DNA from 2 places in the Mycoplana sp. MJR14 genome. Region 2 is predicted to be linked to the other one. Evidence: riboswitches for the same ligand, from Rfam matches in the RefSeq annotation. Region 2 holds a riboswitch; the other holds the start of a gene.

Region 1 (11,189 bases), on a different contig from region 2:
GAAGGAAGGCAAGCTGACCACGATCGCCCTGCCCCACAGCTGGTGCGGCTATGGCGACATCATTGCCGGCTTCAAGGCCAAGTATCCGGAAATCACGGTCAACGAACTGAACCCGGACGCCGGCTCGGGCGACGAGATCGAAGCCATCAAGGCCAACAAGGGCAACACCGGTGACCAGGCCCCCGACGTGATCGACGTCGGCCTGTCGTTCGGCCCGTCCTCCAAGGCCGAAGGCCTGATCCAGCCCTACAAGGTCGAGACCTGGGATTCCATTCCCGACAGCGCCAAGGATGCCGACGGCTTCTGGTACGGCGACTACTACGGCGTTCTCTCCTTCATCGTGAACACCGACATCGTCAAGGAAGTGCCGAAGGACTGGGCCGACCTGACCAAGGCCGACTACGCCAACGCCGTCGCCCTCGCCGGCGATCCGCGCACCTCCAACCAGGCCGTCCAGGCAGCTTATGCCGCCGGCCTCGCCAAGGGTGAGAAGGACGCCGCCAAGGCCGGCGAAGCAGGCCTTGCGCACTTCGCCGAGATCAACAAGGCCGGCAACTTCGTTCCGGTCATCGGCAAGTCCGCCTCGCTGGCCCAGGGCTCGACCCCTATCGTGATCGCCTGGGACTATAACGGTCTCGCCTGGCGCGACACGCTCGCCGGCAACCCGCCGCTCGAAGTCGTCGTACCGGAAACCGGCGTCGTCGCCGGCGTCTACGTCCAGGCGATCTCCGCCTTCGCACCGCACCCGAACGCTGCCAAGCTCTGGATGGAATACCTCTATTCCGACGAAGGCCAGATCGGCTACCTGAAGGGCTACTGCCACCCGATCCGCTTCAACGACCTCGTCAAGAACGGCAAGGTTCCGCAGGAGATGCTCGACAAGCTGCCGCCGGCCGCTGCCTATGAAAAGGCCGTCTTCCCGACGCTCGAGGAACAGGCCGCCGGCAAGGAAGTCATCACCGGCAAGTGGGACAGCGTCGTCGGCGCCAACGTCCAGTAATGTCAGCCCCATGCCCTCCCGCCGCCCTGGCGGGAGGGCTCTCTTTCAAGTGTCCGCACGCGGATTGCGTCCGCCGCATTTCCGTCTAAAGTCTTAGTTTCTCGCCATTTTCCGGACGATTGCCGCTCCATGAGCCATTCTGCCCTGATAGACCGACGCACCGTCATCGATTGGCTCGGCATCGCGCCGTTCATGATCTTCGCGCTGTTGTTCCTGATCCTGCCGACGCTCTATCTGGTGACCGGCGCCTTCGTCACGCCGGAGGGCGACTTCACCTTCAAGAACATCGCCGACCTGTTTTCACCCAGCATCCTCAGCGCCTACTGGATCAGCATCAAGGTCTCGCTGGCCTCCTCCCTCGGCGGCGCGGTGATCGGCTTCTTCCTCGCCTGGGCGATCGTCATGGGCGGCCTTCCCCGGTCCATCCGCTCGGGCCTTCTCACCTTTTCCGGGGTCGCCTCCAATTTCGCCGGCGTTCCGCTCGCCTTCGCCTTCATCGCCACCCTCGGCCGCACCGGGCTCGTCACCGTGCTGCTGCGCGACATGATCGGCTTCAACCTCTATTCGACCGGCTTCAACCTGCTGTCGTTCTTCGGCCTGACGATCACCTACATGTTCTTCCAGATCCCGCTGATGGTGCTGATCCTGACGCCGGCGCTGGACGGCATGAAGCGGGAATGGCGGGAGGCCTCCGAGATCCTCGGCGCCACCACCTGGCAGTACTGGCGGATGATCGCCCTGCCGATCCTCTGGCCGAGCCTGCTCGGCACGACGCTGCTGCTCTTTGCCAACGCCTTCGGCGCGATCGCCACGGCCTACGCGCTGACCGGCTCCTCGCTCAACATCGTGCCGATCCTGCTCTATGCGCAGATCCGCGGCGACGTGCTGCACAATCCCAATCTCGGCTATGCGCTGGCGCTCGGCATGATCGTCATCACCGGGCTGTCCAACGTCCTCTACATCTGGCTGCGCTCGCGCGCCGAACGGTGGCAGAAATGAAGTCGACCCGCATCCTCGCCTGGCTCGCCATCCTCATCGGCGTCATCTATTTCATCGTGCCGCTGATCGGCACCTTCGAGTTCTCGCTGCGCATGCGCCGCGGCGAATACTCCTTCGACGCCTACCAGTCGGTCTTCTCCGACATCCAGTTCCGCACCACCTTCGGCTTCTCCATGCTGATGGCGCTGTTCACCATCGTCTTCGGCATGCTGCTGGTGGTCCCGACGGCCTATTGGGTGCGCCTGCGCCTGCCGCGGATGCGCCCCGTCGTCGAGTTCATCACCCTCCTGCCGCTCGTCATCCCGGCGATCGTCATCGTCTTCGGCTATCTCAGGCTCTACAACTCCTCCTCCTTCCTGCCGCTGACGAACTCGACCTCCGGCACCAACATGCTGCTGGTGTTCTCCTACATGACGCTGTCCCTGCCCTACATGTACCGGGCGGTCGACACGGCCATGCGGATGATCGACGTCGGCACGCTGACCGAGGCCGCCGAGAGCCTCGGCGCCAAATGGCCGACGATCCTGTTTCGCTGCATCTTCCCGAACGTGATGAGCGGTGTCCTGTCCGGTGCCTTCATCACCTTTGCGATCGTGATGGGCGAGTTCACCATGGCCTCGCTGCTCAACCGGCCGGCCTTCGGTCCCTATCTCCAGCTCGTCGGCGCCAACAAGGCCTACGAGCCCTCCGCGCTCGCGATCATTGCCTTTGCCATCACTTGGCTCAGCATGGGCCTCCTGCAACTCGTTTCCCGCTTCCAGAAGACCGCGCCGGTCAAGGCCTGAGGACTTTATTCATATGTCGTTTCTTTCACTCAGCCATATCCAGAAGTCCTTCGGCCCGGTGCAGGTCGTGAGCGATTTCAACATGGAGATCGAGAAGGGCGAGTTCGTCTCCTTCCTCGGCCCGTCGGGCTGCGGCAAGACCACCGTGCTGCGCATGATCGCCGGCTTCGAGACGCCGAGCGGCGGCACCATCACGGTCGCCGGCAAGAACCAGGCCGGATTGAAGCCGAACCAGCGCAACATCGGCATGGTGTTCCAGGCCTATGCGCTCTTTCCCAACATGAACGTCTTCGACAACGTCGCCTTCGGCCTGAAGGTCGCCGGCCGTCCGAAGGAGGAGATCGACGCCCGCGTCAGGGAAATGCTCGGCCTGATCAAGCTGGAACACCTCGCCGACCGCTTCCCCTACCAGATGTCCGGCGGCCAGCAGCAGCGCGTGGCGCTCGCCCGCGCGCTGGCGCCCAAGCCGCAGGTACTGCTGCTCGACGAGCCGCTGTCGGCGCTCGACGCCAAGATCCGAGTCTCGCTGCGCGAGGAAATCCGCATGATCCAGCAGCAGCTCGGCATCACCACCGTCTTCGTCACCCACGACCAGGAAGAGGCACTGTCGATTTCCGACCGCATCGTGGTGATGAACGCCGGCTGCGCCGACCAGATCGGTACGCCCGCGGAGATCTACAACCGTCCCGCCACCCGTTTCGTCGCCTCCTTCGTCGGCACCCTCAACCTGATCGAGGCGAAGGTGGTCGATCCCGCCGTCAACCGGATCTCGATCGGCGACCAGGGCGTGACGCTGCGCGAGCCGCTCGGCCCCGTGAAGGCCGGCGACACCATCTCGCTGGCGCTGCGCCCGGAGGCGGGCTCGATCGCCGAGGGCGCCAAGGGCGACACGGCGCTGACCGGCGAGGTCGTCAGCAGCAATTTCCTGGGCTCCGTGATCCGCACCCGCATGCGCGTCGGCCCGAGCATCATCTCCTTCGACATGTTCAACAGCCCCGGCCTGGTGCCGCCGTCCGCCGGCGAGACGGTGACGCTGCGGTTCGTCGCCTCCGACCTTCTGGTGATCCGCGACTGATGCATCGCTCCGGGGCGCATTGCATCGGAAAAATGTTTCTCTCCCCGCCCGATTTCGTCGCGAACAGCATTTGCGCCGCCTGCTGCGTTGCAATATCGTTGTCATGTTCTCAGGGCGGGGCGGAATTCCCCACCGGCGGTATCGGGCAGGTTTCCGGGTGTCACTGACCCGGACGGCGCCCGGAGCCCGCGAGCGCCTTCGCCGCCCGGCGAAGGGTCAGCAGATCCGGTGCGATGCCGGAGCCGACGGTCGATAGTCCGGATGAAAGAGAGCAAGCAGGACTGAGCCCGGCGACGGGACGGCAGACCTGCGTGTTCGCCCAAGGGGATCATTGAAAAATGGCTCAACCCTTGAAAGGCCTAGACTGAAATGAACGCTACCACCCATCCCTCCGCAAGGATCGCCGTCATCAGGGCCCGCTGGCACGCCGGCATCGTCGATCGCTGCGTCGACAGCTTCGTGGCCGAATGGGCCGCGCTCGGCGGTCGCGCGCAGGACGTCGACATCATCGACGTGCCGGGCGCACTCGAGATCCCGCTGCATGCCAAGACGCTGGCCCGCACCGGACGCTACGCGGCGATCCTCGGCGTCGCCTTCGTCGTCGACGGCGGCATCTACCGCCACGACTTCGTCGCCGGCACCGTCGTCGATGCCCTGGTGAAGGTCGGGCTCGACACCGACGTGCCGGTGCTCTCGGCCGTGCTGACGCCGCACAATTTCCAGGAGAGCGAGGCGCACATCGCCTTCTTCCGCGACCATTTCGTCATCAAGGGGCAGGAGGCGGCGCATGCGGCCTCGCAGATCATCGCGGCCAGGGCGCAGGTCGCGCTGACGACCGCTGCTTGAATCTCCGCCTCAACGACCGGATTCAATCCGGCAACTTGACGCCATAAATCGTTGAAACGACAGAGGAAGCCCGGCATCGCTGCCGGGCTTTCGTTCCTTTCTTCGCCCGCGTGCCGCCCGGCCGGACCAGGGCGATGACACGAGCGAGGCGGGCGCGCCTCCACCCGGCGTCGCCGCCGCTACGGCTGCAGGTTCTTCATATAGACCGAGAGCAGCTGCATCTGCGAGGATATGCCGAGCTTGCGGTAGACGTTCCTGCGGTGAACCTTCACCGTCCCCGTCGAGATCTCCAGCGTCAGCCCGATCGATTCCGAGGAGTAGCCCTGCAGCACGAGCTCGACGATCGCCGCCTCCCGGTCGGTCAGGTTGAGCTTGCGCCAGACCCGGTCGGCGGCGTTGGCGGGTTCGTGCCGGCGCTTGCGCCCGCCGCGGGAAAGCGCGTCGAAGCGGCGCGGCAGATCCGGCCAGGCGCGCGCCGCAAAGCCGAGCACGAAGGGCGCCGCATCGCCGAGAAGCGCAAACTCTCCGGCGGTGAAGGCCCCGCTCTTCTCCCGCCGCATCAAGGACAGCACGATCGTCACCCCCTCCGGGCAGGCGACGAAGAAACCGATCTCTTCGGCGAGCTTCGTCTGTGAGTAGTAGCTGCGGTAGTATTCGCTGGAGAAGAACCGGTCCGGTGCCAGTTCGCGCATGCGGAAGACGCCGGACCGGCCGGCGCGGGCCGCGTGGTAGAACGGATCGAGCAGGAAGGGTCCGGCCTGGTAGAGACTGACGAAGATCTCGTGGTCCTCGGCCCCGAAGGTGCTGTAGAGGTCGATCGGCCGTTCTCCGCCGCGATAGGCGAAGATGACGACGTCGTCGAACGGCACCAGCGCCCGCATCGCCTTCCGAAACAGCGTCCCCGCCTCGCCGTCCGGCAGGCCCTCGCGTCCGAGACAGGCGGCGACGGCCTGGAAAAGCGCTGCAAAATCGACCCGCATGATCCCTCCGGCTCCTCCCAGCCTTCAGCCGGCCGCCCGCTGCCGCGGCGGCCGGATATACTCCTCCCACAGCGGCAAAATGGAAAAAATACCTCTTGCGGGGTATATACCTCCGCCCCGCTTCCTGACTAGCATTGGCTTCATACAGCGGCAAAGACGGCGCATGATCGCCGGCAGGTAAACAGACCGCGGGGAACAGACGTGACATCGGCTGCAAACGACATCGAGTTCCGTTCGGTGAGCAAGCGCTATGGCGCCGTCACCGCTGTCGCGGACATCAACCTCGCCGTGCCCAAGGGCGCCTTCGTGGCGCTGCTCGGCCCCTCCGGCTGCGGCAAGACCACCTGCCTCAGGATGATCGGCGGCTTCGAGCATCCGAGCGAGGGCGAGGTCTTCGTCGGCGGCAGCCCGATGAACGGCGTACCGGCCTACCGCCGCCCGGTGAACATGGTGTTCCAGCAATATGCGCTGTTTCCGCATTTCGACGTCGAGAACAACGTCGCCTACGGGCTGAAGCAGCTCCGCCCGCGCCTGCCCGCCGCCGAGATTTCCCGCCGCGTCGGCGAGGCGCTGGAGATGGTCCGCCTCGGCGGCTTTGCCAGGCGCCGCATCCACGAGATGTCCGGCGGCCAGCAGCAGCGCGTGGCGCTCGCCCGCGCCCTCGTCAACAAGCCGCAGGTGCTGCTGCTCGACGAACCGCTCGCCGCCCTCGACAAGAAGCTCCGCACCGCCATGCAGTTCGAGCTGCAGAGTCTGCAGCGCGAGCTCGGCATCACCTTCGTCCTCGTCACCCACGACCAGGAGGAGGCGCTGTCGATGAGCGACCTCGTCTGCGTCATGAATGCCGGACGGATCCGCCAGCTCGCCTCGCCGAAGGAGATCTACGACCATCCGGCCGATCTCTTCGTCGCCGATTTCGTCGGCAAGACCAACCGGCTGCCGGCGACCGTGGATCCGGCGAGCGGCAGCGTGACGCTCGGAAACGGCCGGACGCTGACGACGGCCAGGGCGCGCGCGATGAGCGCCGGCGCGGCGACGGTGGCGCTGCGGCCCGAGGTCATCCGCCTGGCGCGTCCCGCCGCCGCCAACGGCGCCCTCCTCGAGGGCACGGTCACCCACCGCATCTTCCTCGGCTCCTCGGCCGAATATTCGATTTCCGTTCCCGGCCTCGGCGATCTCCTCGTCACCGCCGAGCGGCACGGCACTGCAGAGAGCGACCTCGTCGAGCCGGGCGAGACGGTCGCGATGAACTTCGATCCCGGCGAAGCGCACATCTTTCCGGCGTGAATGAACCAGCCTGAGGGGAACAGGCGCGTCATCAATTGAAGAAGGGAACAGCGTCATGACGAAATGGTACAGACAGAATGCCCCGATCACGGCCAGTCGCCTGATGGACGAGCTGATGCGCGTCAAGCGCGGTTCGGTCACCCGCAGGCACTTCCTGGGCGTCACCGGCCTCGGCCTCGCCGCAGCCGTGGTCGGCGGCCGCCAGCCCGGCGTCTTCGGTTCGCCCGCCTACGCCCAGGACCTCGGCTCGACCATGTCGCTCGCCACCTGGCCGAACTACCACGACCCGGCGACCTTCGAGGCCTTCACCGAAAAGACCGGCGTCGCCGTCGAGGTCAACGTCTTCGGCTCCAACGAGGAGATGCTGGCCAAGCTCCAGGCCGGCGGCACCGGCTGGGACCTGTTCGTGCCGACCAACTACACGATCTCCACCTATGCCAAGCTCGGCCTGATCGACCCGCTCGATCTCGCAAAGGTGCCGAACTTCGACCCGAAGACCCAGAACACCCGCTTCACCGCGGAAGGAACGGTCGACGGCACCGTCTATGCGCTGCCGAAGAACTGGGGCACGACCGGCATCGCCTTCAACGCCGACAAGATCAAGTCGCCGATCACCAGCTGGAAGGACTTCTTCGACGTCGCCATGGGTGAGGCCGACGGCCGCGCCATGGTGCACGACTACCAGCTGACCACCATCGGCAACGCACTGGTGGCGCTCGGCTATTCCTTCAATTCGATCAAGCCGGAGGAACTCGCCAAGGCCGAGGAACTGCTGATCAAGGTCAAGCCGCACCTCTACGCCATCAACAGCGACTACCAGCCCTCGATGCGCGCCACCGACGCCTGGATGACCATGTGCTGGACCAACGACGGCGCCCAGCTCAACCGCGACATGCCGGAGATCCACTTCGTGCTCGGCAAGGACGGCGGCGAGATCTGGTCGGACTTCTACGCGATCCCGAAGAGCGCGGCCAATAAGCCGGCCGGCTATGCGCTCCTGAACTTCCTGATGGATCCGGCGGTCGCGGTGAAGGAGCACATCGCCAACGGCGCGCCGACCACCGACAGCCGCGTCCTGGCGCTCCTGCCGCCGGAGATCACGTCGAACAAGATCGTCTATCCGGACGAGGCTTCGCTGACGCCGCTGGAATTCGGCGCCGCCGTGACGCTCACCGACCCGGCGCGCGCGGAGCTGATGGCGCGGTTCAAGTCGGCGTAAGGGGCAGACTGCGGCGCGGCTTGGCGGCCGCAATGCCGGCCGGCCCCTCATCCGCCTGCCGGCACCTTCTCCCCGCAGGCGGGGCGAAGGACGATCGCCGCGCCCGCCCTGCTCCTGCCGCAGCCTCGCCCTGCTGCTCCGGCGAACGCTTGCAACGCTCCCGCACCCACGCGGGCGGAGGCGGCAGCAAGCGATGCCGCACTGCCTGCGAGCGGATCGTCTGAAGCAAGGCAGGACGGCGCGGCTTGTCCCTTCTCCCCGCTTGCGGGGAGAAGGTGGCGGCAGCCGGATGAGGGGCAGTTCAGCCCCCTTCGATGCTGCCGGCGGTCGCTGCATGCGAACGCAGGCCACCGGTGCCGATCGCACCGGGCGCGGAACCCGCCGCCACGACAAGAACCGCACCGGCGGATGCCCCCGCCCGTGTCATCGCCCCGCCGCCCCCAACGGGCGGCACCTATCGAACCCGGATACCCCTGATGCCCCTGGCACCGAAAACGAAACGCACCCTGGTCACGACCGCGCTCCTGGCGCCGTCGGGCCTGTGGCTGTTCGTCTTCCTCGTCCTGCCCTTCGTCGCCATGGTGGTGTTCTCCATCGGCGAGCGGGCGCCGGCCGGCGGCTACCAGCCGGCCTTCACGCTCGCCCAGTATGCCAACCTGCCCGCCCGCGCCGCCGCCTACTGGAACACGCTCATCCTCGCCCCCGTCGGCGCCTTCGTCTGCCTGCTGGTCGCCTATCCGGCCGCCTACTATCTGGCGGTGAAGGCCGACCCGCGCTACCGGCTGATGCTGGTCTCGCTCGTGGTCGTCCCCTTCTGGACCAGCCTGCTCGTGCGCACCTATGCCTGGATGTACATCCTCGGCTCGCGCGGCATCCCCAACCTGCTCTCGATGATCGGCATCGAGGACGTGCGCATGCTGAACACGCCCGGCGCCGTGCTGCTCGGCATCGTCTACGGCTACCTGCCGCTGATGATCATGCCGATCTATGTCAGCCTGGAAAAGCTCGATCGCCGCCTGCTGGAGGCCTCCGCCGACCTCGGCGCGAAGCCGGTCTCGACCTTCTTCTCCGTGACCCTGCCGCTGTCGCTGCCCGGTGTGATGACCGGGGTGGCGCTCGTCACCATCCTGCTGCTCGGCGAATACCTGATCCCGCAGCTTCTCGGCGGCGGCAAGGTGTTCTTCATCGGCAATGCGCTGGTCGACCTGTTCCTGCAGTCGCGCAACTGGCCGTTCGGCTCGGCGATCGCCGTCACGCTGGTGCTCGTCGTCGTCGTCGTGCTGATGGTGGCGATGCGGATCGCCTGGAAGATTTCCGGCTCCAGACAGGTGGATCTCGTGTGATGCGCGCCCTGATGACCGCCGTCTACCTCTTCCTCTACGCGCCGATCGCGCTGGTGGTGCTGTTCTCCTTCAACGCCGGCCGCAGCGCCAGCGAGTTCACCGGCTTCTCGCTGCAGTGGTACGGCCGTGCGCTCGGAAACACCTTCCTGGTCACCGCCCTGCAGAACAGCCTGATCATCGCGTTCACCAGCGCCGTCCTCGCCGCCGTCTTCGGCACCATGGCCGCACTCGGCATGCAGCGGCTCGGCCCGCGCGCCCGCGCGGTCTTCGACGGCCTGATGGCGGCGGCGATCGTCGTTCCCGGCGTCGTCATCGGCATTGCCACCCTCGTCGCCCTCGTCGCCGTCTTCGGCGCGATCAACCCGGCGATCGCGAGCCTCTGGCCGGGCGAGCAGCCGCCGCAGTTCGGCCTCGGCTACGGCTCGATCATCGCTGCCCACGGCCTCTTCACCATGGCGCTGGTGACGATGATCGTGAAGGCCAGGATCGCAAGCCTCGGCCGCGACATCATCGAGGCCTCCGCCGATCTCTACGCCACGCCCTGGACCACCTTCCACCAGATCGTGCTGCCGCAGATCCTGCCGTCGGTGCTGGCCGGCTTCCTGCTCGCCTTCACCTTCTCCTTCGACGATTTCATCGTCGCCTTCTTCGTCGCCGGCTCGAAGACGACGCTGCCGATCTACGTCTTCGCCTCGATCCGGCGCGGCGTGACGCCGGAGATCAACGCGATCGCGACCATGGTGCTGGTCGCCTCGCTCGTCCTCATTCTCGCCGCACGGGTGCTGATGCGCGAGAGGAAAACGAAAGGCACCGACTAGTGCATGCCTCCCGGAAGCGGTCACCGGTTTCGGGACGAAGACATGCATCGTTTCAAAGTGCAGTCACTGGGGAGTGAAACAGATGATCCTGAAGGACCAGGTCGCCATCGTCACCGGTGGCGGCTCCGGCATCGGCCGCGCCGGCGCCGAGATCATGGCGCGCGAGGGGGCGATGGTCGTCGTCGTCGACCGCGATGCGGCGGGGGCTGCGGAAACCGTGGCCCGCATCGCCTCTGCCGGCGGCCGCGCCGAGACCGCCGTGCTCGACGTCACCGACGACGCGGCCGTCGCGGCGATGGTCGCGGGTGTCCTCGCCCGCCTCGGCCGCATCGACATCCTCCACAACCACGCCGGCGCGCAGGTGGAAGGCGACCTCGAGCAAGTCTCGATCGAGGGCTTCGACCGCTCCTGGGGCCTGAACGTGCGCGCCCATTTCATCGCCGCCCGCCTTGTCGTGCCGGCGATGAAACGGCAGGGTAAGGGCGTGATCCTCAACACGTCCTCGTCGTCCGGCATCCTCTACGATCGCGAGATGATCGCCTACACGACCACCAAGCACGCCGTCATCGCGATGACGAAGCAGATGGCCGGCGACTACGCCCGCTTCGGCATCCGCGTCAACGCGCTCTGCCCCGGCTGGGTCGATACCCCCTTCAACGCCCCCTTCATCGGCCAGATGGGCGGCCGCGCGGCGATCGAGGCCTATGTGCGCGACAAGGTGCCGATGGGCCGCTGGGCCGACGTCTCGGAAATCGCCGAACCGATCCTCTTCCTCGTCTCCGACCGCTCCAGCTACATGACCGGCCAGGCGCTGGTGGTGGACGGCGGCGAGACGGT
Region 2 (11,189 bases):
CGGCGAGATCGGTCAGCGCCTGCACGTCCGGCAGGCCAAGCATCCCGGCCATCCAGGGCAGGGCCGCGGCCGAGACGAGGATGTTGCCCTCGAAGGCATAGGTCGGCCGCCCGTCGATCGACCAGGCGATCGTCGTGGTGATGCCCTGCTGCGGGGGGATGAAGCCTGGAAGCGTCGTCATGATCGACGAGCCGGTGCCGAAGGTGACCTTGCTGTCGCCGGGGTTGAAGGCGCCGTGGCCGAACAGGGCGGCATGGCTGTCGCCGATGGCGGACGCGATCGGGGTTCCGTCTTTCAGGCCCGGAACGTTCTTTGTCACGCCGAAGCGCGAGGCGCTGTCGCGCACCTCGGGCAGGGCGGACTTTCCGACGCCGAACAAGTCGCAGAGTTCGTCGCTCCAGGACTTCCGGTTCAGGTCGAAGAGCTGGCTGCGTGCGGCATTGGCGGCATCGCAGGCATGGACGGCGCCGCCGGTGAAGCAATGGATCAGCCAGGCATCGATCGTGCCGAGCCGCGCCTTCCGACCCGCCGGCACTCGATCGAGCAGCCACTTCATCTTGGGGCCGGGGAACATCGGATCGATCGGCAGGCCGGTGAGCGCCTGCACGCGGGGCGCATGGCCTGCGGCGATCAGTTCGGCACAGGCTGCCGTGCTGCGGCGGCACTGCCAGCTGACCACCGGGCCGAGCGGCTCTCCGGTTTCGGCATCCCAGACGGTGACGGATTCGCGCTGGTTGGAAACGGCGATCCCGAGGATGTCGACGGCGGGGCCCGCCTGCAGGCAGGCGGCGATGGCCTCGCATACGGATTGCCACAGGCGCAGCGGGCTCTGCTCCACCCAGCCGGGTTGCGGGTGTTCGATGCCAACCGGAGAGGCGCCGCGCGACAGGATGTCGCCGGTCGTGGACACGAGCACGGCCTTGGAGTTGGTGGTGCCCTGGTCGATGGCGAGAATGGCGGTCGTCATGGCAGCTCCGGAAAGCGGAAATAGGGGGCGCGGCGAACGGGAGGACTTGCCGCGCCCGGCACGAAATCTAAACGCGCACGCTCATGCGCGGGAAGACTTTCGTGCAATCAATGCAACCGCCGCCTCGGCGATTGCGGCAGGCGACATGCCGAATTCGTCCAGCAGGAATTCGGCCGATCCGGTGGGCGCGAAGATGCCCGGCACGCCGAGGATCTTCATCGGCACCGGGGCGTCGGAAACGACGAATTCCGCGATTGCCGAACCCAGCCCGCCGATGGTCGAATGTTCTTCCGCCGTCAGGATGGCGCCGGTGTCGCGCGCTGCCGCCGAAATGGCCTCGACATCGAGCGGCCGGACGGTCGCCATGTTGAGGACGCGTGCCTCGATGCCCTTGCCGGCGAGAATATCGGCGGCCTTCATCATGCGGTGGGTCACGGTGCCGTTGGCAATCAGGGTGATCGCGTCGCCGTCGCGCAGCAGATTGGCCTTGCCGAGCTCGAACGTGTGGCCGGCCGGCAGCAGATCGGGAACGCCGACACGCGACAGGCGCAGGAACACCGGACCGTCATGGCCTGCAGCCCATTCCACGGCGGCGGCGGTTTCGATCGAGTCGCAGGGTGCGACGACCGGAAGGTTCGGCAGCACGCGGGTCCAGGCGAAATCCTCGATGGAGTGATGCGTCGGTCCGAGCTCGCCATAGGCCATGCCGGAAGAGATGCCGACCAGCTTCACATTGGCGTTCGAATAGGCGATGTCCGCCTTGATCTGTTCCAGCGAGCGGCCGGTCAGGAAGCAGGCGGCGCCACAGACGAAGGGCAGGAGCCCGCCGTTCGCCAGGCCGGCGCCGACGCCGACCATGTTCTGTTCGGCAATGCCGACATTGACCAGCCGCTCCGGCCATTTCGCCTTGAAGCCGCCGAGCTTCGAGGACCCGACCGAATCGTTGCAGACCGCCACGATCCTGGAATTGTCGGCGCCGAGACGCTCCAGCACGGCCACGAAGGCGTCGCGGCAATCGTGGAGCTTGGGGGCAGGGGTCACGGCATTCATCACAGCGCCTCCGAAAGTTCGGCCACGGCGATCTTGTACTGTTCGGCATTCGGCACCTTGTGGTGCCAGTCCACGGTGTCCTGCATGAAGGAGATGCCGTGGCCCTTGTTGGTGTGGGCGACGATGCAGTGCGGGCGTTCGCCACGCTTTTCCAGCGCCGGAACGATTTCGTCCATCACGTTGCCGTTGATCTCCGTGACATCCCAGCCGAAAGCCGACAGCTTGGCCGGGAAGGGGGCGAGATTGTTGGTATCCTTCAGCGAGGCGCCCTGCTGGAAGCGATTGTGGTCGATGATGAGCGTCAGGTTGTCGAGGCCGAATTGTGCGGCCGAGGCGATGGCTTCCCAGTTCGAGCCTTCCTGCATCTCGCCGTCACCGGTCATGACATAGGTGTGGTAGCGCGCGCCCGTCAGCTTCGCCGCCTTCGCCATGCCGACGGCGACCGGCAGGCCATGGCCGAGCGGGCCGGTGTTGGTCTCGACGCCTGGCACCTTGTTGCAGTTGGGGTGGCCGTTGAGGCGCGAATGCGGCTTCAGGAAGGTGCTGATCTCCTCCTCCGGGATGAAGCCGCGCTTGGCCAGCGTCACGTAGAGCGCCAGGGCGACATGGCCCTTCGACAGCACGAAGCGATCGCGGTCGGGATGCTTCGGCTGATCCGGCCAGACCCGCAGGACGCGGAAGTAGAGCGCGGTCAGAATGTCGATGGCGGACATTTCCCCGCCGATATGGCCGGCGCCGGCTTCGAAAACCGCTTGCAGATCGCGCAGGCGGATCTGTCGAGCGATGCGGTCGAGATCGTTCGGCTGCATGAAACCCTCTGAGTGAATAAATATACAGTCAGCTATATACTTGCACGAGGTTTCGTCAAGTCAAGGGAAAATTGCGTGATCGGAGGAAAGAAATGCCGCCCATGTCGTATTGACACCTGGGCCATCGATCATATACGAATTTAAAGACGAGCATGAATATTTATGCGTTGCGCTGCAAAGCCGCAACGAAGCGGGAGGAGCGCTCATGGTGGCGGCGGTAAAGGCAAGGATGGGAATCTCGGGCGGGATGCTCCCCTCGCTGCGTGGGGCGACCGGTCCATTGATCGGCCTCATCGTGCTCTGCCTGTTCCTGACATTTGCGACCGACAAGTTCCTGTCCATCCGCAATTTCCTGAATGTGCTCGATCAGATCACCGTGCTCGGCGTCATGGCCGTCGGCATGACGCTGGTCATCCTGATTGGCGGCATCGACCTCGCGGTCGGCTCGGTCATGGCGCTGGCGATGATGGTGCTCGGCTATCTGAACGTCGTCGCCGGGGTGCCGATGTGGCTTGCCATTCCGCTGGCCCTGCTCGTCGCCTCGCTGAACGGGCTGGTCGCCGGCCTGCTCATCACGCGCTTCAACGTGCCCGCCTTCATCGCCACGCTCGCCATGATGTCGATCGCGCGCGGCCTTGCGAACATGATCACCGACGGCCAGCAGATCATCGGCTTTCCCGCCTGGTTCAACATGATGGCGATCGTGCGTTTCGGCGGCTTCCTGACGCTGACGGTCGCCGTGATGGTGGTGGTCTTCATCGTCGGGCTTCTCTACCAGCGCTATCGCCACGGCGGCCGCGTGCTGTACGCCATCGGCGGCAATGCCGAGGTGGCGCGGCTTGCCGGCATCAATGTCCAGCGCGCCACCGTGCTCGTCTATATCGTGTGCAGCTTCCTGGCCGGCCTCTCCGGCATGGTGCTCGCCGCCCGGCTCGACTCGGTCCAGCCGTCGTCCGGCGTTTCCTATGAACTCGACGCGATCGCGGCCGTGGTCATCGGCGGCACCTCGCTCTCCGGCGGCACCGGCGGCATCGGCGGCACCATCATCGGCGTCCTGATCATCGGCGTGCTGCGCAACGGCCTCAACCTGCTCAGCGTCTCGCCGTTCATGCAGCAGGTCATCATCGGCGCCGTCATCGTGCTCGCCGTCACGGCCGAAACCTACCGCAAGCGCAAGTGAGGAGCTTCGCCCGGCAGTGCATTGAAATCGGTCGGCAATGGTGCCGGCCGGCAAAAGGGAAGGGGGCCTCCTGCAAGCCGCAGGGCGCCACCGGGAAACTCGGAGGAGAAACCATGAAACTGTCCAGACTGCTGATGGCGGCATCCGCGGCCACGATCCTTGCATCCCCGCTCGGCGCGTCGGCCGCCGAAGTCAAGAAGATCGGCCTTGCCGTGCCGAACCTGCAGGCCGACTTCTTCAACCAGATCAAGCTCGGCGTCGAAAAATACGCGAAGGAAAAGGGCATCGAGGTCATTGTCGTCGACGCCAAGAACGACACCAACACCCAGGTCAGCCAGGTGCAGGACCTGATGACCCAGGATATCGGCGCGTTCATCTACATTCCGGCCGGCGCTGCCGCGGCCGCCGTGCCGACCCGCCTTGCCCGCGAGGCCGGAATTCCGGTGATCAACGTCGACCGTGTTCCGGAAGGTGCGCCGGGCGATACGTTCATCGCCGGCGAAAGCGTCGAATCCGCCTACGCCGTCTGCAAGCATATCATCGAGAAGGCCGGCGGTTCGGGCAAGATGGCGATCATCCACGGCCAGAAGGGCACGACACCGGAGGTCGACCGCTTCACCGGCTGCAAGCGCGCCATCGACGAGAACAAGGGCGTGGAACTGGTCGACCAGCAGTGGAGCAACATGTGGTCCGCCGACGAGGGCTTCTCGATCGCGCAGAACATGCTGCAGGCCAATCCGGACATCACCATCATCTTCGGCCAGGCCGATGGCCTTGCGATGGGTGCGGCCAAGGCGGTCGATGTGGCCAATCTCTCGGACAAGGTGATCATCGGCGGCTATGATGGCGACGTCTCGGCGCTCGAATACCTTGCCAAGTGCAACGGGCCCTTCATCGCGACCGCGACGCAGAGCACGCAGAAGATGGGCGTGCTCGCCGTCGAATCCGCGCTGGCCGTCGCCGCCGGCCAGAAGGTCGAGGAGCGCCAGACGCCGAACGCTGTGCTGACGACGTGCGAAAACGCACCGGAATTCGTCAAGAGCCATCCGTAAACCGGACCCGAAAGGCAGCGCCATGACGACACGCTCTCCCATCCTGTCGCTCCGTGGGATCCACAAGTCCTACGGTCCGATCAAGGTGCTCCATGGTTTCGATCTCGACATCCATCCGGGAGAGGTCGTGGCGCTGCTCGGCGAAAACGGTGCCGGAAAATCGACCCTGTCGAACATCATTTCCGGCACCGTGCAGCCCTCGGCGGGGGAGATGACCTGGCTCGGCAGGACCTATGCCCCCGCCAATCCGCGCGCCGCGATGGACGAGGGGGTCGGCATGATCCACCAGGAGCTGAAGCTTCTGCCGAAGCTCTCGATCGCCGAAAACGTCTTCGTCGGCCGCTACCCGCTGCGGTCCGGCCGCATCGACCGCAAGGCCATGGAAGAGCGGGCGCGCAGCGGTCTCCGGAGGCTCGGCCTCGAGATTTCGCCGGACCGGCTGGTCGAGGGGCTTTCGACCGGCAAGCAGCAGCTCATCGAAATCGCCAAGGCGCTGACGCTCAACGCGCGCCTGCTCATTCTGGACGAGCCGACCGCCGCCCTCGGCGGCGAGGAGACCCAGCTTCTCTTCCAGCAGATCGAGCGGCTGAAGGCCGACGGCGTCGGCATCATCTACATCTCCCATCGGCTCGAGGAAATTCGCCAGATCGCCGACCGGATCGTGGTCATGCGCGACGGTGCCAAGGTCCAGGAATTCGACAGCGGCGACGTGCCGATCCGGACGATCGTGGAGGCCATGGTCGGGCGCTCGCTCGAGCGCATGTTCCCGGCGCTTCCGGTTCCGTCCGAAGAAGTCGCCCTCGAGGTGCGCGATCTCACTTCGCCCTCCAACGCGTTCCGCAACATCAGCTTCTCCGTGCGCAAGGGTGAGGTCTTCGGCGTCGCCGGCCTCATGGGCGCCGGTCGCACGGAACTGGTGCGCGCCATCACCGGCGCCGATCCGATTTCCGGTGGCGAGGTTCTGCTGCATGGCAAGGCCGTCACCCCGCGCTCGCCGATCGACGCGATCCGCAACGGCATTGTCCTCGTGCCGGAGGACCGCAAGCTGCAGGGCGTGGTGCTCGACCATTCGATCGCCGAGAACATCGGCTATGCCAATCTCGGCGAGATCTCCCGCAACGGCTGGATCTCCTCGCGCCGCATCCGCGAGTTCGCCGACGAGTTCATCCGCAAGTTCGGGGTGAAGGGGCGCGGCGGGCAGAATGCCGGCGAGCTGTCCGGCGGCAACCAGCAGAAGGTGGTGCTGGCCAAATGGCTGGCGCGCAAGCCGGAGGTCGTGGTGCTGGACGAGCCGACGCGCGGCATCGACGTCGGCGCGCGCTCGTCGATCTACGATCTCATCATCGACCTCGCCCGGCAGGGCGTCGCGGTGATCGTGGTCAGCTCGGATCTCGAGGAAGTCCTCGGGGTCTCGAGCCGCATCATGGTCATGGCCCAAGGAAAGCAGGCCGGTATCCTGAACCGAGAGGACGCAAACGACGTCTCGGTCATGGAACTGGCCACCACCTGACAAGGAAGACTGCACACATGTCCGACATCACGCTCAACGCACCCAAGCTGTTCGATCTCTCGGGGAACGTCGCCTTCGTGACCGGCGCGGGCAGCGGCATCGGCCAGCGCATCGCCATGGGCCTTGCCCAATGCGGCGCGGATGTCGCGCTGCTCGACCGCCGTACCGACGACGGCCTGGCGACGACCGCCGAGTTCATCGCCAGGGCCGGTCGCCGCAGCATCCGGATCGCCGCTGACGTGACCAGCGGTGCCGCGCTCAACGATGCCGTCGCCCGCACCGAAGCCGAGCTCGGCGCCCTGACGCTGGCCGTCAACGCGGCCGGCATCGCCAACGCCAATCCGGCGGAGGAGATGGAGGAAAGCCAGTTCCAGACGATGATGGACATCAACCTGAAGGGTGTGTTCCTCTCCTGCCAGGCGGAGGCGCGCGCCATGCTGAAGGGCGGTCGCGGCGCCATCGTCAACATCGCCTCGATGTCCGGCGTCATCGTCAATCGCGGCCTCAGCCAGTGCCACTACAATGCCTCCAAGGCCGGCGTCATCCACATGACCAAGTCGATGGCGATGGAGTGGGTCGGGCGCGGCATCCGCGTCAATACGATCAGCCCCGGCTATACGGCGACGCCGATGAACACGCGACCCGAAATGGTGCACCAGACGAAGCTGTTCGAGGAGCAGACGCCGATGCAGCGCATGGCGAGCGTCGACGAAATGGTCGGCCCTGCCGTGTTCCTGCTGTCGGACGCGGCGAGCTTCGTCACCGGCGTCGATCTGCTCGTCGACGGCGGCTTCTGCTGCTGGTGATCTTTCCGGAGGCCGACGGAACGCCGGCCCCTTGCATTCCGCTGCAGGAATTCCTTATTAAAACGTGTTCTCAGGGCGGGGTGAAACTCCCCACCGGCGGTATCCGGAGCGATCCGGGAGCCCGCGAGCGCTTTCACGAAGGTGGAAGGTCAGCAGACCCGGTGAGAGGCCGGGGCCGACGGTTACAGTCCGGATGGAAGAGGACATGTCTGCAGAACCGCCCTTGCCGGGCGGGGTGCGGGCCTGTTCGCCCAAGGGATGAAACGCCGACACGGCACCCCTTGAAAGGCAATGAAATGACACTCTCGAAAATTGAAGACGCAATCGCCGCCTTGGCGCGCGGTGGCATGATCGTGGTCGTCGACGACGAAAGCCGCGAGAACGAAGGCGACATCATCGTCGCCTCGGACGCGGTAACGCCGGAGGCGATCGCCTTCATGATGAAGCACGCCCGCGGCCTGATCTGCGTGGCGATGGAAGGCGAACGGCTCGATGCGCTCGACCTCCCGCTGATGGTTCCGCAGAACACCGAATATCTTCAGACGGCCTTCACCGTGTCGGTCGACTATATTCCCGGAACGACCACCGGCATCTCCGCTTTCGACCGTGCCGCGACCGTGAAGGCGCTGATGGATCCTGCGACGGCGCCTAAGGATTTCGCCCGCCCCGGCCACATCTTCCCCCTGCGCGCCCATCCGCGCGGTGTGCGCGGCCGCCCGGGCCACACGGAAGCTGCGGTCGATCTGGCGCGTCTTGCCGGCATGGCCCCATCCGGCGTGATCTGCGAAGTCGCCAACGATGACGGCACCATGGCCCGGCTGCCGGAACTGGTCGCCTTCGCCGCGCTTCACCAGCTGCCCCTGATCAGCATCGAAGACCTGATCGCTTACCTCGAGGCGCGCGTGGTGCAGGCGGCATAGAACCCATTTTGCGATTGACGGCAGGAGCAGACGGAGTGCTCCGCCCATTTACCGGTCTGCGGAAGGTCCCGGTGAGGGCCTTGCCGGGTTGCAACGGCGTCGCGTGACCTGCGCAGCACGCGGCGGCGGCCGCCCCGTATCGGCGACTGCACCTGTGGCTCGACCTGCCGGCAGCGACGCCCAGCGTTCACCGTTTGAAATAAATATCACGCGATAAAATATATAGCAGTCACCTTGACGGACCCCGGAATGAAGGGTAATCAATCGACATGCGATAAATTTCTTGGAGGGAAATTTCTTGCATCTCTGGTTACTCCATTCCTGGGAGGGGAATATGTTGAAGTACCTGAAAAGGGCGGCAAGCCTTGGCGTGAGCGTCTTCATCGTCGGCGCGGCCGTCTCGCCCGCCGGTGCGGCCGGGAAATTCGCCTGCGAGCCGGGTGAGACCTACGTGATGAACGTCATGGTGTCGGCCCATCCCTACTGGGTGCCGGTATTCGAAGGCTTCAAGCAGGCGGCGCAGTCGCTGGGTTGCGAAGCGGTTTTCTCCGGCACGCCGGACTATGACATCACCAAGCAGATCGCGTCTTTCGAGCAGGACCTGGTGAAGCAGCCCAAGGGCGTATTGCTGCATCCGATGCAGTCGGACCCGTTCATCGAGCCGATCAACAAGGCGGTCGATTCCGGCGTGTCGATCACCACCTTCGCGGCGGATTCGCCGAAATCGAAGCGCACGGCCTACATTACCTCGGACAACGTGGCCGAAGCGAAGTTCGCATCGGAGGAAATCGTCAGGCAGCTCGGCCCCAAGGGCGAATTCGCCGTGCTGGAAAACCCCGGCCAAAGCAATCACGACCTGCGCGTGACGGCCCTGATCGACTACATGGCGCGCACCTATCCCGACATGAAGCTGGTGGCGCGCCAGGCGACCAACCAGGACGCCAATGCCGCCTATCAGGCCGTGTCGGCGATGCTGCAGGCCAATCCGAACCTCGGCGCCCTGTGGATCCCGGAAGCCGGTTCGGCCGAAGGTGCCGTGACCGCCGTGCTGGAGGCGAAGAAGAAGGTGCTGATCATCCACGCCGACATCACGCCGACCACGCTGGATCACATCAAGGCCGGCAACATCCATATGGCCATCAACCCGAACCAGGGCGTGCAGGGCTTCATGGGGTTCATCAACACCTTCCTCGGCGCCCATCCCGACCTGCTCGATCCGTTCAACGACTACAAGCTCTCCGGCTTCAACCCGCTGCAGATTCCGTCGATGGACAATGGCTTCGCGGTCATCACCAAGGCCAACGCGTCGGCCTTCGATCTCAACGACTACATGAAGAACCGCTGATTTCGAGTGCGGTCATCCCGGCGGCCGTCGCGGACCGCCGCCGGGCGGCCTGGCGTGAGGATGCGTGAAACAGGGGAGGGGCGAGATGGGCGACGTACTGCTTGCCATCGAGGATGTGCATAAGTCCTTCGGGCCGGTGCAGGCTCTTCGGGGCGCGCGCCTGGAGCTGAGAAAGGGCGAAATCCACGCCCTCGCCGGCGAGAATGGCGCCGGAAAATCCACCCTGATGCATGTCATCGACGGCATTCTGCAGCCCGACTCCGGAGAGATCCGGCTCGACGGTCGCAAGGTACGGATCTCCTCGCCGCACGAGGCCCACAGGCTGGGCATCGGCTTCGTCCATCAGGAAATCGCGCTTTGCCCGGAGATCTCCGTGGCCGAGAACATGTACATGTCCGAGACCAATTCCAGTCCCGCCTGGTTCATGCGCTATGCCGACCTCAATCGCCGGGCGGCCGCGGTGCTCGGCGAACTCGGCGACATCGACCCTGCGGCGAAAGCCGGAAGCCTGTCCATTTCACAACAGCAGATCGTCGAGATCGCCAAGGCGCTGACGCTCGACTGCCGCATCCTGATTCTGGACGAGCCGACCGCGGCGCTGACGGAAGCCGAAGCGAAGATCCTGTTCCGCATCATGCACCGGCTGGCCGAGAAGGGCATTGCCATCATCTACATTTCCCATCGCATGGCCGAGATCTTCGCGCATTGCGACCGCATCACCGTCATGCGCGACGGCTGCCATGTGCGCACTGCCGATATCGCCGAGATCACCCAGGAAGAGGTGATCAACTGCATGGTCGGCCGGGTCTTGAGCAATCTCTATCCGGCCAAGCAGACCGAGGACGAGCGGTCTGCCCGCATCATTCTTTCGGTCCGCGGGCTTTGCGAGGGAAGGCGGATATTCAATGTCGGCTTCGATCTCTTCGAGGGCGAAATTCTGGGCCTTGCCGGCCTGATCGGCGCGGGGCGGAGCGAGATCGTTCGTGGCATCTGCCAGCTCGAGGGCCGGGCGACCGGCGAGGTCGCGCTCTGCGGGCGACGCCTCGATCTGCGCGACTACCGCGACAGCATCCGCGAGGGCATCGTCTACCTGTCGGAAGACCGAAAGAGCGACGGCCTGTTTCTCGACATGTCCATCGCCGCGAATGTCTCCGCACTCGACATCAATCTGATTTCGAACGGCATGGGTCTGCTCGAACGGCGTCGCGAACTGGCGCGGGCGAGGGAGCTCGGCCAGCGCCTGCAGCTCAGGGCCAGCAGCGTCGAGGCCCCCGTGTCCTCGTTGAGCGGCGGCAACCAGCAGAAAGTGGCGCTGGCAAAGATGCTGTCGGTCGACCCCAGGGTGATCTTCCTGGATGAACCGACCCGCGGCGTCGATGTCGGCGCCAAGGCGGAGATCCATCGCCAATTGCGCGCCCTGGCGCGGGAAGGTGTCGGAATTGTCGTCATATCGTCGGAACTGCCCGAGCTGATCGGCATCAGCGACCGGGTGCTCGTTGTCCGGGAGGGGCGCATCGCGGGAGAGGTGCGCGGCGCCGACATGACGGAAG

What was found. A riboswitch is a leader RNA that binds a small molecule or an ion and turns the genes downstream of it on or off. The one in region 2 is predicted to bind FMN.
Region 1: another riboswitch for FMN. It lies ahead of P0086_RS18445 (6,7-dimethyl-8-ribityllumazine synthase); the one in region 2 lies ahead of ribB (3,4-dihydroxy-2-butanone-4-phosphate synthase).

Annotation. Positions count from the first base shown of each region.
Region 1 covers NZ_JARGEO010000008.1:120,026-131,214, reverse strand. Annotated here, with positions in the region: gene P0086_RS18465 (ABC transporter substrate-binding protein) at 1-1,000, shown strand, start outside; gene P0086_RS18460 (ABC transporter permease subunit) at 1,130-1,999, shown strand; gene P0086_RS18455 (ABC transporter permease) at 1,996-2,784, shown strand; gene P0086_RS18450 (ABC transporter ATP-binding protein) at 2,798-3,859, shown strand; FMN riboswitch at 3,961-4,136, shown strand; gene P0086_RS18445 (6,7-dimethyl-8-ribityllumazine synthase) at 4,229-4,705, shown strand; gene P0086_RS18440 (LuxR C-terminal-related transcriptional regulator) at 4,885-5,685, opposite strand; gene P0086_RS18435 (ABC transporter ATP-binding protein) at 5,887-6,972, shown strand; gene P0086_RS18430 (spermidine/putrescine ABC transporter substrate-binding protein) at 7,028-8,191, shown strand; gene P0086_RS18425 (ABC transporter permease) at 8,668-9,534, shown strand; gene P0086_RS18420 (ABC transporter permease) at 9,534-10,352, shown strand; gene P0086_RS18415 (SDR family oxidoreductase) at 10,435-11,189, shown strand, end outside.
Region 2 covers NZ_JARGEO010000003.1:327,408-338,596, forward strand. Annotated here, with positions in the region: gene P0086_RS09510 (FGGY-family carbohydrate kinase) at 1-967, opposite strand, end outside; gene P0086_RS09515 (transketolase family protein) at 1,049-2,017, opposite strand; gene P0086_RS09520 (transketolase) at 2,017-2,826, opposite strand; gene P0086_RS09525 (ABC transporter permease) at 3,032-4,006, shown strand; gene P0086_RS09530 (substrate-binding domain-containing protein) at 4,120-5,058, shown strand; gene P0086_RS09535 (sugar ABC transporter ATP-binding protein) at 5,081-6,568, shown strand; gene P0086_RS09540 (SDR family oxidoreductase) at 6,586-7,374, shown strand; FMN riboswitch at 7,437-7,583, shown strand; gene ribB (3,4-dihydroxy-2-butanone-4-phosphate synthase) at 7,671-8,294, shown strand; gene P0086_RS09550 (substrate-binding domain-containing protein) at 8,629-9,639, shown strand; gene P0086_RS09555 (sugar ABC transporter ATP-binding protein) at 9,725-11,189, shown strand, end outside.